4 regions of the Virgibacillus salexigens genome follow, and region 3 is predicted to be linked to each of the others. Evidence: predicted binding sites of a transcription regulator. Region 3 holds the regulator's gene; each other region holds the start of a gene.
What was found. The regulator Rex, encoded in region 3, represses fermentation and respiration genes when NADH is low (regulators of the CRP and FNR family bind a similar motif). The targets are predictions, from matches to a motif close to TTGTGAAATATTTCACAA.
Positions count from the first base shown of each region.

Region 1: nsrR (nitric oxide-sensing transcriptional repressor NsrR) is a predicted target of Rex. The motif match lies at 2,039-2,056, and genes of this name have one in related genera.
Region 2: BN990_RS13380 (hydroxymethylglutaryl-CoA synthase) is a predicted target of Rex. The motif match lies at 1,528-1,545, and genes of this name have one in related genera.
Region 4: qoxA (cytochrome aa3 quinol oxidase subunit II) is a predicted target of Rex. The motif match lies at 1,915-1,932, and genes of this name have one in related genera.

Region 1 covers NZ_CCDP010000004.1:62,390-65,598, forward strand. Annotated here, with positions in the region: partial or broken gene BN990_RS20830 (SDR family NAD(P)-dependent oxidoreductase) at 1-396, opposite strand, end outside; gene hmpA (NO-inducible flavohemoprotein) at 722-1,939, opposite strand; gene nsrR (nitric oxide-sensing transcriptional repressor NsrR) at 2,072-2,524, shown strand; gene BN990_RS20845 (GNAT family N-acetyltransferase) at 2,634-2,909, shown strand; gene BN990_RS20850 (excisionase family DNA-binding protein) at 3,047-3,209, shown strand, end outside.
Region 2 covers NZ_CCDP010000002.1:111,408-114,616, forward strand. Annotated here, with positions in the region: gene BN990_RS13375 (CoxG family protein) at 1-241, shown strand, start outside; gene BN990_RS13380 (hydroxymethylglutaryl-CoA synthase) at 295-1,470, opposite strand; gene queE (7-carboxy-7-deazaguanine synthase QueE) at 1,680-2,402, opposite strand; gene queD (6-carboxytetrahydropterin synthase QueD) at 2,403-2,837, opposite strand; gene queC (7-cyano-7-deazaguanine synthase QueC) at 2,837-3,209, opposite strand, start outside.
Region 3 covers NZ_CCDP010000003.1:5,888-9,096, forward strand. Annotated here, with positions in the region: gene BN990_RS18210 (ABC-F family ATP-binding cassette domain-containing protein) at 1-1,359, opposite strand, end outside; gene BN990_RS18220 (redox-sensing transcriptional repressor Rex) at 1,607-2,254, shown strand; gene BN990_RS18225 (hypothetical protein) at 2,324-2,731, shown strand; gene BN990_RS18230 (YdiK family protein) at 2,743-2,943, opposite strand; gene BN990_RS18235 (CPBP family intramembrane glutamic endopeptidase) at 3,006-3,209, opposite strand, start outside.
Region 4 covers NZ_CCDP010000002.1:835,998-839,206, reverse strand. Annotated here, with positions in the region: gene BN990_RS17020 (FAD-dependent oxidoreductase) at 1-708, shown strand, start outside; gene BN990_RS17015 (alpha/beta hydrolase) at 806-1,513, shown strand; gene qoxA (cytochrome aa3 quinol oxidase subunit II) at 1,985-2,944, shown strand; gene qoxB (cytochrome aa3 quinol oxidase subunit I) at 2,985-3,209, shown strand, end outside.

The DNA.
Region 1 (3,209 bases), on a different contig from region 3:
TTTTTTGTTCGGCCATGATTGGAACATCATGTTTCATTCCTAAAAACACACCAGTTACATTAATGGACATTAGTTTATTCCAATCTTCTAATTCTGTCTCTATTAATAGTTTATTAATTGAGATTCCAGCATTATTAAATAAAATGTCGATCTGTTTATGGCTAAATAGCGTTTTTTCAACTGTTTATTTCCAACCTGCATCTTTACTAACATCATGCTTTATAAAAGTAGCTTCAGCCCCTATTGCCTTTATTTCATCTACCGATCGTTTCCGGAGTCTTCATTAATGTCAGTGAAGACAACTTTCGCTCCTTCTTTAGCAAATATCAGAGCAGTTTCTTTTCCAATCCCTGCTCCTCCACCAGTAATAATAGCGACTTTATCTTTTAATTTCATGTTATCATCTCATTTCTAGTATGATTAAAAGTGAATCAATCATGTATCTATTCTTATTTATTTCTAAGATAAAGCGATAGAGGTATACGGAAACGAAAGCTCTAAATTTAACTATTTATTTTATGTTTTCCATTCCGATTTGACCGGCCATGCTCTCAGCTACTTTCACGTCACTGGTTGCCTTAATTCATTTGATAAACGGTACCTCATTACATTCGGTGGCAATAATGTTACTTCTTAGAAAAATTCCGAACTACTTTCCGGATATAATTTTGTATCCTTGGATGGTAGTTCGGAATTAAATTTATTCTTGTTTCTTTTGCCTTTAGGCGCTAATATCTGCAGATGGTCCAAATGTTTCATAGTGAATAGCGCCGTCTTTCACCTCCATTTTTCTTAAAATACGAAGGATGGTTTGCATAAATCCATTTGGACCACAAACATAAAAAGATGCATTCGTGGTAGGAATTACACGATGGAGCCATTCATAATCAATATGACCATGTTTATCACAATCATCATGATCGTTACCATAGACAACATAATTTGTTATATTTGCATATTCCTTTGTAAGGTTTTTCACTCTGTCTTTCATTGCATGATGTTTGGCTGACCTTGCCGCATGGATAAAGATAACCTGTCGATGGGGCTGCTTTTCAATAACGGTTTCTAACATACTCATTAACGGAGTGAATCCCACGCCCCCACTAATTAGAACTAAAGGTGTTTGGCATTCTGAATCTAAGGTAAAGTCTCCAGCAGGAGCACTTATTGGCAGAATAGATCCCTCATGTATCGTTGTATGAAGAAAATTCGAAACGATCCCTTTGGGATATGCATTTCCCGGTTCACGTTTTACACTAATTCTATAAAATTCGGCATTCGGAGCAGTTGATAAACTATATTGTCGTAGGTGATCAAAGGGCTCATCTTCTATTTGTGCCTTAATGGTTATATATTGTCCTGGTCTGTATTTAGGTATTGGTAAACCATCCGTTGGTTTTAGGTAAAAAGAGGTAATTACTTCGCTTTCTACAACTTTTTTAATCACCGTGAAATCACGGTATCCTACCCAACCACCTATTTTTTGTTGTGTTTGTTCATACATTTCTGTTTCTATGGTTATAAACATTTCTGCGATGACGTTATATGCCATTTCCCAAGCTTTTAATATTTCCTCATTTGCTGTATCCCCTAAGACTTCTTTAATCGCTAATAGCAGATATTTTCCAACAATTGGATATTGTTCAGCTTTTATATTTATGCTCGTATGCTTATGTGCGATTTGTTTTATATGAGGAACTATTTCTTCTAAGTGTTCAATATTTGCTGCAGCTGCATAAATAGTATTTGCTAATGCTTTTGATTGTGCACCTTTTTGTTGATTCGTTTGATTAAAGATATTGTTTAATTCCGGATGATTCGCAAGCATCAGACGATAAAATTGTTTTGTTATTTTTTCTCCGTGTTCTTGTAATACTGGTACAGTCGCTTTAATAACGTCTATTGTTCTCTTGTCTAAGCTTTCCGTGGCATTTGTCATAAAAACTACTCCTTTAAAAGATGTATTTTTAATACACCTTTATTGTATGGAACTATTTTTCCTATTACAATGGGGATGAAGTCAATATGTGTTACAATAATGTGAAGTTATTAACAAGTGAGTGTGATGAGGGTGAATTTAAAGAAATATACAGACTATGCATTACGTGTGTTAATATTTACAGGATTAAAATCAAAGCAAGAACTGGCAACCATTAAGCAAATTTCTGACGTATATAATATTTCTCAGGAGCATTTAAAAAAAGTAGTTCATGAACTTTCAAAAAGAGAATTAATCGTGTCTGTAAGAGGTAGAAACGGTGGTATCAAGTTAGCTAAACCTGCAAATGAAATTAATGTCGGAATATTAATTCGCCAGCTTGAAAATGATTTTATAATGCTAGAGTGTTTTGATAAAGGAACAAATCACTGTGTGATTTCTCCGGGTTGTACGTTAAAACATGTAATTAATAAGGCGCTAGTTGCTTTTTTTAAAGTTCTTGAAGCGTATACTTTAGATGACTTAATAAAAAATGAAGAAGAACTTCAAAAACTAATGGGAATTACCATTCAAAAAGGGGAATAATTTAAGGGGATAACTTGGAAATAATTGATTGGATTACTGTATATTGCATAGATTCCTCGTTTTGTTTAAGACTAGTATATAAAACATTTCGAAGAAGGAGTAGTATCGCATGAACATTCAAAAAGGTGACCAAAAATTTTTTCTTGGGGAAGATGAACAGTACCCAAAAGCTGTCATAACGTATGGTTTTTCTGACGATGGGGATGTTGTTATCAATCATACAGAAGTCTCGGATGACTTACGTGGTCAAGGAGTGGCGGGGAAGTTGGTAGAGGAAGTCGTGAATTATGCTAGAGAAGAAGGGAAAAAAGTAAATCCTGTTTGTCCCTATGCCAAAAATAAAATGGAAAGAACGCCGGAATATAGGGATATCCTGGTACAATAATGAGTTGAAATTGACTAGGGATTCTCTTGTTTTTAGACTAGGTATTGGAATAGTATAATGAAGGACATAAGCAAGGTAGTGGTACAATTTCTTAGGTAAGTTACATTTCCAAAATGTATAGAAAGGGATGGAGGACAATGTATCTAACCATATCGGAGACAGCGGATTATTTATCTATGGAGGAACAAAAGATTAATGCGCTTGTTTTACAGGGAAGAATTCGAGCGGTTCACGATGGAGATCAATATTTAATTAATAAAGAACAATTCACTACTCATCTTGAACAAATGGAGAAATATC
Region 2 (3,209 bases), on a different contig from region 3:
ACCAACAAAAGTAACCTTTGACTTAAAAGGATTGAGTGAAAACTTTGACGGAGAAGGGTATTTTAAAGCAGAGGCACTAGCTGAATCAACAACAAAAATTACAGGAAATCTTTCCATTACTGCAGGTGGGCTGATGGCTAAAATGATTAATCCTGTCCTTAAATCCTTTGTTCCTAAAACAGCCAAGGAATTAACAGAAGCCATCGCTGAAGAGATCACTAAAATCGAAGCAACTAATTAATTGTAAAATAAAAACGGATTTCGTTTGCGGTTTCGAAATCCGTTTTTATATACTTATTTTTTGTCTTTGTGAACATAGTGTCGCATATGACCACTAATTCCTGATAACGCTATTTTGGCAGGATCTGATTCAATTTCAAGCTCGACAGTTGAGCCATCTGCTGGCAAGGTGTCTTCAAAAACTGTTTCATAAGCATCCACCGATAATTCTGTTCGAGAAGCAAGCAATTCTTCATGATCGTAAGTATTTAAATACTTACGATAACCAGGCTGTAGTACTCCTGTAAAGAATTCTCCAACAGCACCAGACCCATAACTAAATAAGCCGATTCTTGCACCGTCCTGTAACTCTTCCTGCTGTTCTAGTAATGATAGAAGGCTTAAGTATAAAGAACCTGTATAAATATTACCAACTTGCTTATTGTACGTTTTACTAGCTTCTAAATTGGCCACTAATCTTTCCTTATCTTCTTCCGTTCCTTGTTCATAGATCGCACGTAACGCTTTTTGACCCATTTTCGTATAAGGAAGATGGAAACAAATAGCTGTAAAATCTTCTAAACCGAACCCTGATTGTACTTTATAATCTTCCCATACACTCTCAAAGAAAGAAATATACTTTTCATTTGAAAGCTTGCCATCGACCATTGCTGTATCTGAGTAGACAGGGCGCCAGAAGTCCATAATATCGGCTGTTAAATAAGCACTTTTATCTTCTAAAGCTAGAATACGTGGGTCTGCACTAATAACCATTGCAACTGCACCTGCTCCTTGCGTTGCTTCTCCACCAGAGTTCAATCCATACCTTGCAATATCCGCACCTAAAACAAGCACTTTGCTTTTTGGATGTAAAGCAATATGACCCTTCGCCATTTGAATTCCAGCAGTAGCACCATAACATGCTTGCTTCACCTCAATTGTTCTCGCTTTTGGGTTCAGCCCTAATAGATCATGGATATATACCCCAGCTGATTTTGAATGATCAATACCAGATTCTGTACCAAAAATGACAAAGTCAATGTCTTCCTTATCTTTATCGTCTAATATATTTAAAGCGGCATTCGCTGCGAGTGAGACTGCATCCTGTGTAATCGGAGCGATTGCCATTTTCTCTTGTCCAATACCAATCGTATACTTTGCTGGATCAACATCTCTAGCGACTGCTAACTTATTCATATCTAAAAATAAATGTGGTGCATAAAATCCTATTTTGTCTATACCAATCTTCAATGTTCTGCTCCTTTACTACCATAGTTAGAATTCCTAAAAGTATCGCTTTCCTACCATTAGTGATTTTATTCACAATTAATTCTTTTTACATACCAATATATTAAATGATAATATAATCTACTTCTAAACACAATCATCGTGTGTTAACGACATAAAAAAACCCAGTTCTGTAAAGAAACAGTCTGGGCTCTTCTTGTATTAATTTATCCCTATACTCCACGCTTATTTCCCCAAAGAAATGTATGTAACTGTGGAAGCACTCGGACATCCTTTAGAATAGTGCTAACCATTACTTGGTCAATCAGCTCCTCGTATTTTTGCAGTAAATATAACGACAATGCTTGATCATTATCCATCGTAATTTCATCATTTCCCACCTGAAGATATAAGCTTACATCTGGATAGCGTTGATGGATATTTTCTGCGTATCCTAAATCATCTTCATTAAAGATGACTACTTTCAAACTGCATTTTCCACGTTGCTTTTGTTTCAATGAATCAATAATAAAATCAAGGGTTTGATAATTTGTTTTCATCCCTGAACTTGGAGGTTTTGGAGAAAGTGTTAGATCATCAATCTTTGTAAACCATGTCTGCCATCTACTCCCTTGTGTTTCGAGCGCTACCTCCAGATCGTGATCATGCAGGATATCAATCAGTTGATCGATTTGGGGGAGTAATCCAGGATTCCCACCTGAGATCGTCACATGACCAAATTGATCAGCACCTTTTTCCCTTAAATCTTGCATAATCTCTTCTGCTTCCATCATTTGAATGTGATGTTTTTCTGTACCATCCCAAGTAAATTTTGAATCACACCATGAGCAGGAATAATCACAACCAGCAGTTCGGACAAACATGGTTTTTCTACCAATAACCATTCCTTCCCCCTGAATCGTCGGCCCAAAAACTTCAATTACTGGTATTTTCACTTACCTATCCCCTTTCTTTGGACGATATACACAATAACTGGACGGTGTTTCTCGTAAATATACTTGCATACAGCGGGGGGAATGGGATAATGTATCTAAGTATTCCTGCACAAGTTCATAAATCGTCCGTGCCACAATCTCAGTAGTTGGAAAAGCATTGGGATTATGATCGGAAAAAGCAACATCCTGATTCATGACAACATGATCAAAACGTTTATGAATAAGATTTTTTATTTGTTTAAAATCTACTAAAAACCCTGTATGATTGAGTTCTTCACCAACAATAGTAATATTTGTAAAATACGTATGCCCATGCATCGATTGACATTTTCCAGTGTCTTGATGGGGAATATAATGGGCCGCAGCAAAATGAAAGTCTTTATTGATTTCATATGTATAGTTATGGTTTATGAAAGGATAGATTTGTTGGATCATTACGTTCTCACCTTTTTTCGATTTGCTTCATACTTTTCTAAACCAGTTTGACGTAATTGACAAGCAGGACACTCCCCACATCCACTACCTTTTAATCCGTTATAACAAGTCAATGTATTATTTTTCACAAACGAAAAAGCTCCTAATTGATCACTTAATTCCCATACTCCTGCTTTATCCAGCCACATAAGCGGAGTATGGATAACGAATTGATCATCCATTGCTAAATTTAATGTCACATTTAAGGACTTGGTAAATATATCTCGGCAGTCAGGATAACCACTAAAATCTGTTTCACACACCCCTGTTACCACATGCTTTGCATTAATTTGCTTAGCTAATATTGCTGCAAAAGATAGAAACAGCAGGTTT
Region 3 (3,209 bases):
TTCGCCACCACTTAACGTATTGACGGCTTTTAAGACATCATCACCAGAAAATAAAAAGTTACCTAGAACCGTTCGAATATCTTTTTCATTAATCGTCGGATAATCATCCCATAATTCCATTAATACTGTTTTTGATGAGTTCAGATCAGCCTGTTCTTGATCATAATAGCCAATTTGAACATTTGTTCCAAGTTGAATACTTCCATTTGTAGCCTGCAGCTTTCCCAGTAAAATTTTTAAGAACGTCGTTTTCCCGACTCCATTTGGTCCAACTAAAGCAATGCTTTCTCCTCGGTTAATATGCAGATTAAGGTGCTGGAATAGGTTTTCATGGGTATCTTCATAATGAAAGGACAGATCATTTACTTTCAATACATCATTTCCACTTCGTTTCTGAATACCAAAAGAAAAAGCAGCTGATGCTTCATCACCAAGCGGTTGATCGAGCTTGTCCATCTTTTCTAATTGTTTTCTTCTGCTTTGGGCTCGTTTGGTTGTCGATGCACGAGCAATATTCTTCTGAATGAAGTCTTCCATTTTCTTAATTTCCGACTGCTGTTTTTCGTATTCTTTCCATTCTTTTTCATAATTGGCAGCTTTTTGCTCAAGGAATTTACTATACGTTCCATGATATTTTTTCGTATTATGCCGTGCTATTTCATAAACGACTGATACGGTTTTATCGAGAAAATAGCGATCATGTGACACAATGACTACTGCTCCTGGATAATTTAACAGATAATTTTCTAACCAGTTTAATGTACCAATATCCAAGTGGTTTGTTGGTTCATCTAAAATGAGTAATTGCGGTTTCTTTAGTAAAAGTTTTCCTAATGATAGTCGTGTCTTTTGACCGCCACTTAATGTTTGGATTGGTGTTTGGTAATCAAAGTCTTGAAAATCAAGTCCGGTTAGTACTGATTTTATTTCGGCTTCATAGGTGTAGCCGCCATTTTGTTGAAAGGCATGTTGTAGTTTATCGTAATTCGTAAGTAATTTTTGGTAATCCGCTTCGGAATGTTCATGGGCTTTTTCCATTTGCTTTTCGAGTAAACGAAGCTCTTCTTCTTGATTACGTAGATGAACAAAAACTTCCAGCATTTCCTCCCAAATGGTTTTAGTTGACTCCAGTACGGTATGCTGTGATAAATAACCAAGGGTTAAATCTTTTGGTTTAAACAATTCACCTTCATCATAAGTAAGTTCACCAGCCATTATTTTTAATAACGTTGATTTACCTGAACCATTTCTGCCAACAATTGCTATACGATCATTTTCTTTTACTTCTAATTTAATATTGGATAGAATTTCATCAGCACCAAACGCCTTTGAAAGTCCATTTATTTGCATTAGTATCATACGTTTCACCTCATCTATACTAGTGTATCTTAATTGCGGGAAGCCAAGCAATATAATTGTGAAATCGGTCACGACTTATTTCCATTTTTCTGCTAAAATAGAGGTGGAGCTCAATAACTGTCACAATTTCTACAAGAACTATTTGCTGCGATGTAACATGTAAGCGGTCAATAAAAGGGTGTCTACCATTAAGCGATGCATCTGGTAGAACAATGGGGATTATTATCGTAAGAAAGAAGGAATAGCAATGGATCATAATAAAATACCTCAAGCAACTGCGAAGCGGCTACCATTGTATTATCGATTTATTAATAACTTAAATCATCAAGGAAAAAAGCGAGTATCTTCAAAAGAATTGAGCGATGCTGTCAAAGTTGATTCAGCTACAATTCGAAGAGATTTTTCCTATTTTGGAGCACTAGGTAAAAAAGGATATGGCTATAATGTTGAATATTTACTTGGTTTTTTTCGTAAAACCCTAGATCAGGACGAAACAACAGATGTTGCTTTAATAGGGGTAGGTAATTTGGGTACAGCATTTTTACATTATAATTTCATGAAAAATAATAATATCCTTATTAAAATGGCATTTGATAGTGATCCGGAAAAAGTAGGTACGACGATCGGCGATGTTCCTGTTTATCATATTGCAGATTTAGAAAAAAAATTAGATGGTGTGAATGTTGCTATCTTGACGATACCTGCGAGTGAAGCGGACGGGATTACTGATAGACTTGTTGCAGAGGGAATTACTGGGATTCTCAATTTTACGCCTGCTCGAATTACTGTTCCCGAGTATATTCGTGTACATCATATTGATCTTGCTGTTGAATTACAAGCGTTGGTATATTTTTTAAAGCATTATCCGCTAGAAGAGACGAAGCAGCTGGATTAAAAAAGAAGCCGAATAGGGTTTCTTTTTTCAGTAAGTGGGGTATAGCATACAATAGAAGGTCTAGATAACTTGAACTGGCTAACTATGATGTACATAGATCGAAGCATCTCTTATGTTAAGGCATACTTACTTGATGGCATCGATAAAAGTTATAATGGAGGAATCACAGTGGTAAGAAAACGCAGTATTATTTTTTTACTTCTCATCGGTATGTTGATGATTACATTGGCTGTGGGTGGAAATGAAGAAATAAAAGGGCAAAAGGTCAATGCGCAGGAGGCAATGAGCTGGAATGAAATGGAAGATGGAAATCGGGAACAACTAAATATAATGAGTTATGATGTAACAGAATATATAAATACAATTGATAGCGAATCACCGGCATATGACACAACAAAAGATTTAATGGAACAGATGGAAGTTATTCATTTGGGTGATGATCCATCATCTGACCAAAAGAATAAAAAGAAGGAATAGCAGGCTAACTGCTATTCCTTCTTTTTGTGTTTTAAGCGAAAATGAAGAGATATTAAGCGAATGCTGACACCAATCTCGAGTGTAGCAAAAACAGCTAACACCATTGTTGTTACATTCCAAATCGTTTCATCTACACTTAAGATTGCAATATAGGTAAAAAATACTCCCATGATAAAATAAATGATTGCCATGGTTTTTGGTGAAATCTTCATTTGTAAAGCCCCCGTTAAATATCAAGCCCACCATAAGGCGGATCGGGGGAGATCCCCCGAAATTATAATGTTAAAATGGTTTGTAATTCCTTCAGTTGCCTTTCTAATTCAGCTGGATCAATATTATATTGCGCGATAACGACAATTGAATTCATGGCCATGTGCACGAAAATAGGGACGAGTATCCGTTTTGTTTTTACATATAAATAAGCGAAAACGAGCCCCATGGAACCATAAACCAATATATGCTGCGGTTCACCGTGGAT
Region 4 (3,209 bases), on a different contig from region 3:
GCACAAAATGATTACTTTTTAGGTTCAATTATTGACGTTTCTACAGAAGAAAAGGAAAAAAACTTAAAGAATGCGAAACAACTTAGTCTCTCTCTTTTATATTGGCTACAAACCGAAGCTCCTCGTTTAGACGGAGGAAATGGATATCCAGGATTACGACTGAGGAAGGATGTCCTAGGTACAGAAGACGGTCTAGCTAAATCACCATACATTCGTGAATCACGCAGGATTAAAGCCGTGTACACGATTACAGAACATAATGTAAGTCGTGAGTTAATAGGTAATAAAGGGATACATAGCTACTTTGACAGTGTGGGAGTAGGAAGTTATCATTTAGACTTACATCATACGACAATAACAAATCGAGCGTTTTATATTCCCTGTTATCCTTACGAAATCCCATTGGGGGCATTCCTGCCGATTCGAATTAAAAATCTATTACCAGCATGTAAAAATATCGGGACGACTCAAATCACCAATAGTTGCTATCGCTTGCATCCAACAGAGTGGAATATTGGAGAGTCTTCTGGGTATCTAGCAGCTTATTCAATCCTTAATAATATAGATGCCCATGTAGTCCGGCAAGATCAGAGTCATTTATCAAAATATCAAAATCTATTAAACAAATTTGGCATCCAAATCCACTGGCCAGAAAGTTTAGATTTGTCCGGGTTAACAGAGGAAGTAAAGACTCATAACTCACCTTAAACAAAAAAGAAAAAAGGTGTGGGAATCATTCTGTAAGAGGCCTATACTTATTGAAAATACTTTTAAAAAAACGGGTTGGGAAAGGGATTTTGATGTTGTGAAGAAATTTGAAAAGGTATTTTATAGTGAATTTCTAAACAAGAATTTTGATTACTATCTCTTAACATCCGATGATACAGTTAATGCATATGTTTTGTATATGCAAGATGGCAAAGATTATTTAGAATTAGGAGGATTAGAGAACACCGTAGAGAATATAATAGAATCCTATCCTGAATTAGCTAAAAAGCTTGTTTTTGTTTTAATACACCCTGGAGATTCCCTTGAGAGATGGCATTCCTACCATCATAGTGGCAACAATTTTTGTATGTATATTCAGTTCATGAACGATGAGTTCATTCCTGAAATTGAGGCTTCGTTAAAAAGGAATGTTGTAAAACGGGGGATTCTTGGGAGTTCACTAGGTGGGAACGTCTCGTTAAATATTGCGATAAAGGAACCTAGTAATTGGACACATCTGTTACTCCAATCTGCAGCAATTTCAAAGAAAGACATTGCTGTTATAAACAATGTCGCGACACTAAATTGGAATATTTATCAAACCGTGGGGATAGACGAGGAACAGTTTGTTTCTCCCATTACCAAAGAAAATCTATATATTCTAACGAGAAATCGTGAGTTATATCATACGTTTCTTAAGCAAGAAGCAACAGTCCAGTATAAAGAACAAAAGGAAAGACATGAATGGGCGTTTTGGGAAAAGGATTTAACTAGTGTTTTAGATTTTTTTATAAATACCCCGTAATGAGTTATAGCAGAGCCAAGCAGTTTATTAACTGCTATAAGGTTATATAGCATAAAAACTAAATTTTGTAATGTATCTAGTAGCTTCTAAAAATAAAAAAGTAGTAAAAAACCTCCATAAACATTTAATGGAGGTCTTTTACTACTGGGTTTGTTTTTCTTTGATAAAAGGTAATTATTACCTATCAAAAAAGTTGTCATTAATTAGCCCAACCATGAAAGCGCTAAGAAGGTTAGTATATTGCTAATAAGTCATTTTATCCCAATTTTTACTACCTATATTCTGCCATATTTTATTCATTAAATGTTCATTTTTTGTATGATAAAACTTGAACATTTTCTGACATCCAACACATCAATATTGTTTTTCAATGGTTATGGTATTAATATTGATGATGGATTTTGTGAAGTGTGTAACAAAAGTATTTCAATATATTTTCATTTAAACAACATGCAGGGGAGGGTATCTCTTATGAAATTGAAATGGGTGATGCTAGCATCGTTATTCACATTATTAGCGGTTCTTACTGGTTGTGAGCCATTATTAGTATTAGACCCTGAAGGTCCGCAGGCTCAAACCCAGGCGAATGTCATCTGGATATCAATTGCTATTATGTCTGTTATTGTAATTGTGGTATTTGCTATGTTGGCTTATATCCTATATAAATACCGCGCATCAAAACAATCAGACTCATATGAGCCACCGTATATAAAAGGGAATGTTATAGTTGAATCACTTATTGTAGGGATTCCGGTACTTATCGTAATCGTACTATCTGTAATTTCAGTTCAAAGTAACTATAAAGTAGAAGCTACTCCAGAAGGATATGAGAATGATGAGCCACTAGTGGTTTATGCTTCTTCTTCAGATTGGAAATGGCATTTTAGTTATCCTGAACAAGATATTGAAACGGTTAACTATCTTTATGTTCCAACTGATAGACCACTAGAGTTTAGACTTTATTCTTATGGACCAATTACAAGCTTTTGGATACCGCAACTGGGCGGTCAAAAATACGCAATGTCCGATATGATAACTACGCTGCATTTAGCCGCAGATAATGCTGGAGAATTTATGGGTAGAAATGCGAACTTTAGTGGGGAAGGTTTCGCTGAGAATACATTCAGCGTAGAAGCAATGCCGCAACAAGAATTTAATGATTGGGTGAAAGAAGTCAAACAAACAGCAGATCCACTAACGGAGGATAAATTTAATGAATTGCTTGAGCCCGGTCATCTTGGTCAATTAACCTTTACAGGCACACACTTAGAATTCAACCCTCCACCACAAGGGCATCATGAAGGTCATGGTGCTGGTTCGGAAGGTGAACATAATGATGAATCTAGTTCAGAACACGATGCACATGGTGAACATGAATCAGATTCCGGTCATGCAGATGAAACAGAGGAAAACACAGAGCATCAACATTAAGAATTAGTACATCTGGGTTATCCGGAAAGGAGAAATAAGAATGGACTTTTTTGAACGATTTCTAATTCCGCATCCGAGTCCAATTATTTACGCATCGATGGCTGCTATTGTTCTTACTACAATAGCAATCATCGTCGGTCTTACCTATTTTAAAAAATGGGGATATCTATGGCGTGAATGGCTTACAACGGTTGATCATAAGAAAATAGGAATTATGTATTTAATCTCTGCCTTGCTCATGTTGTTTAGAGGTGGAGTAGACGCT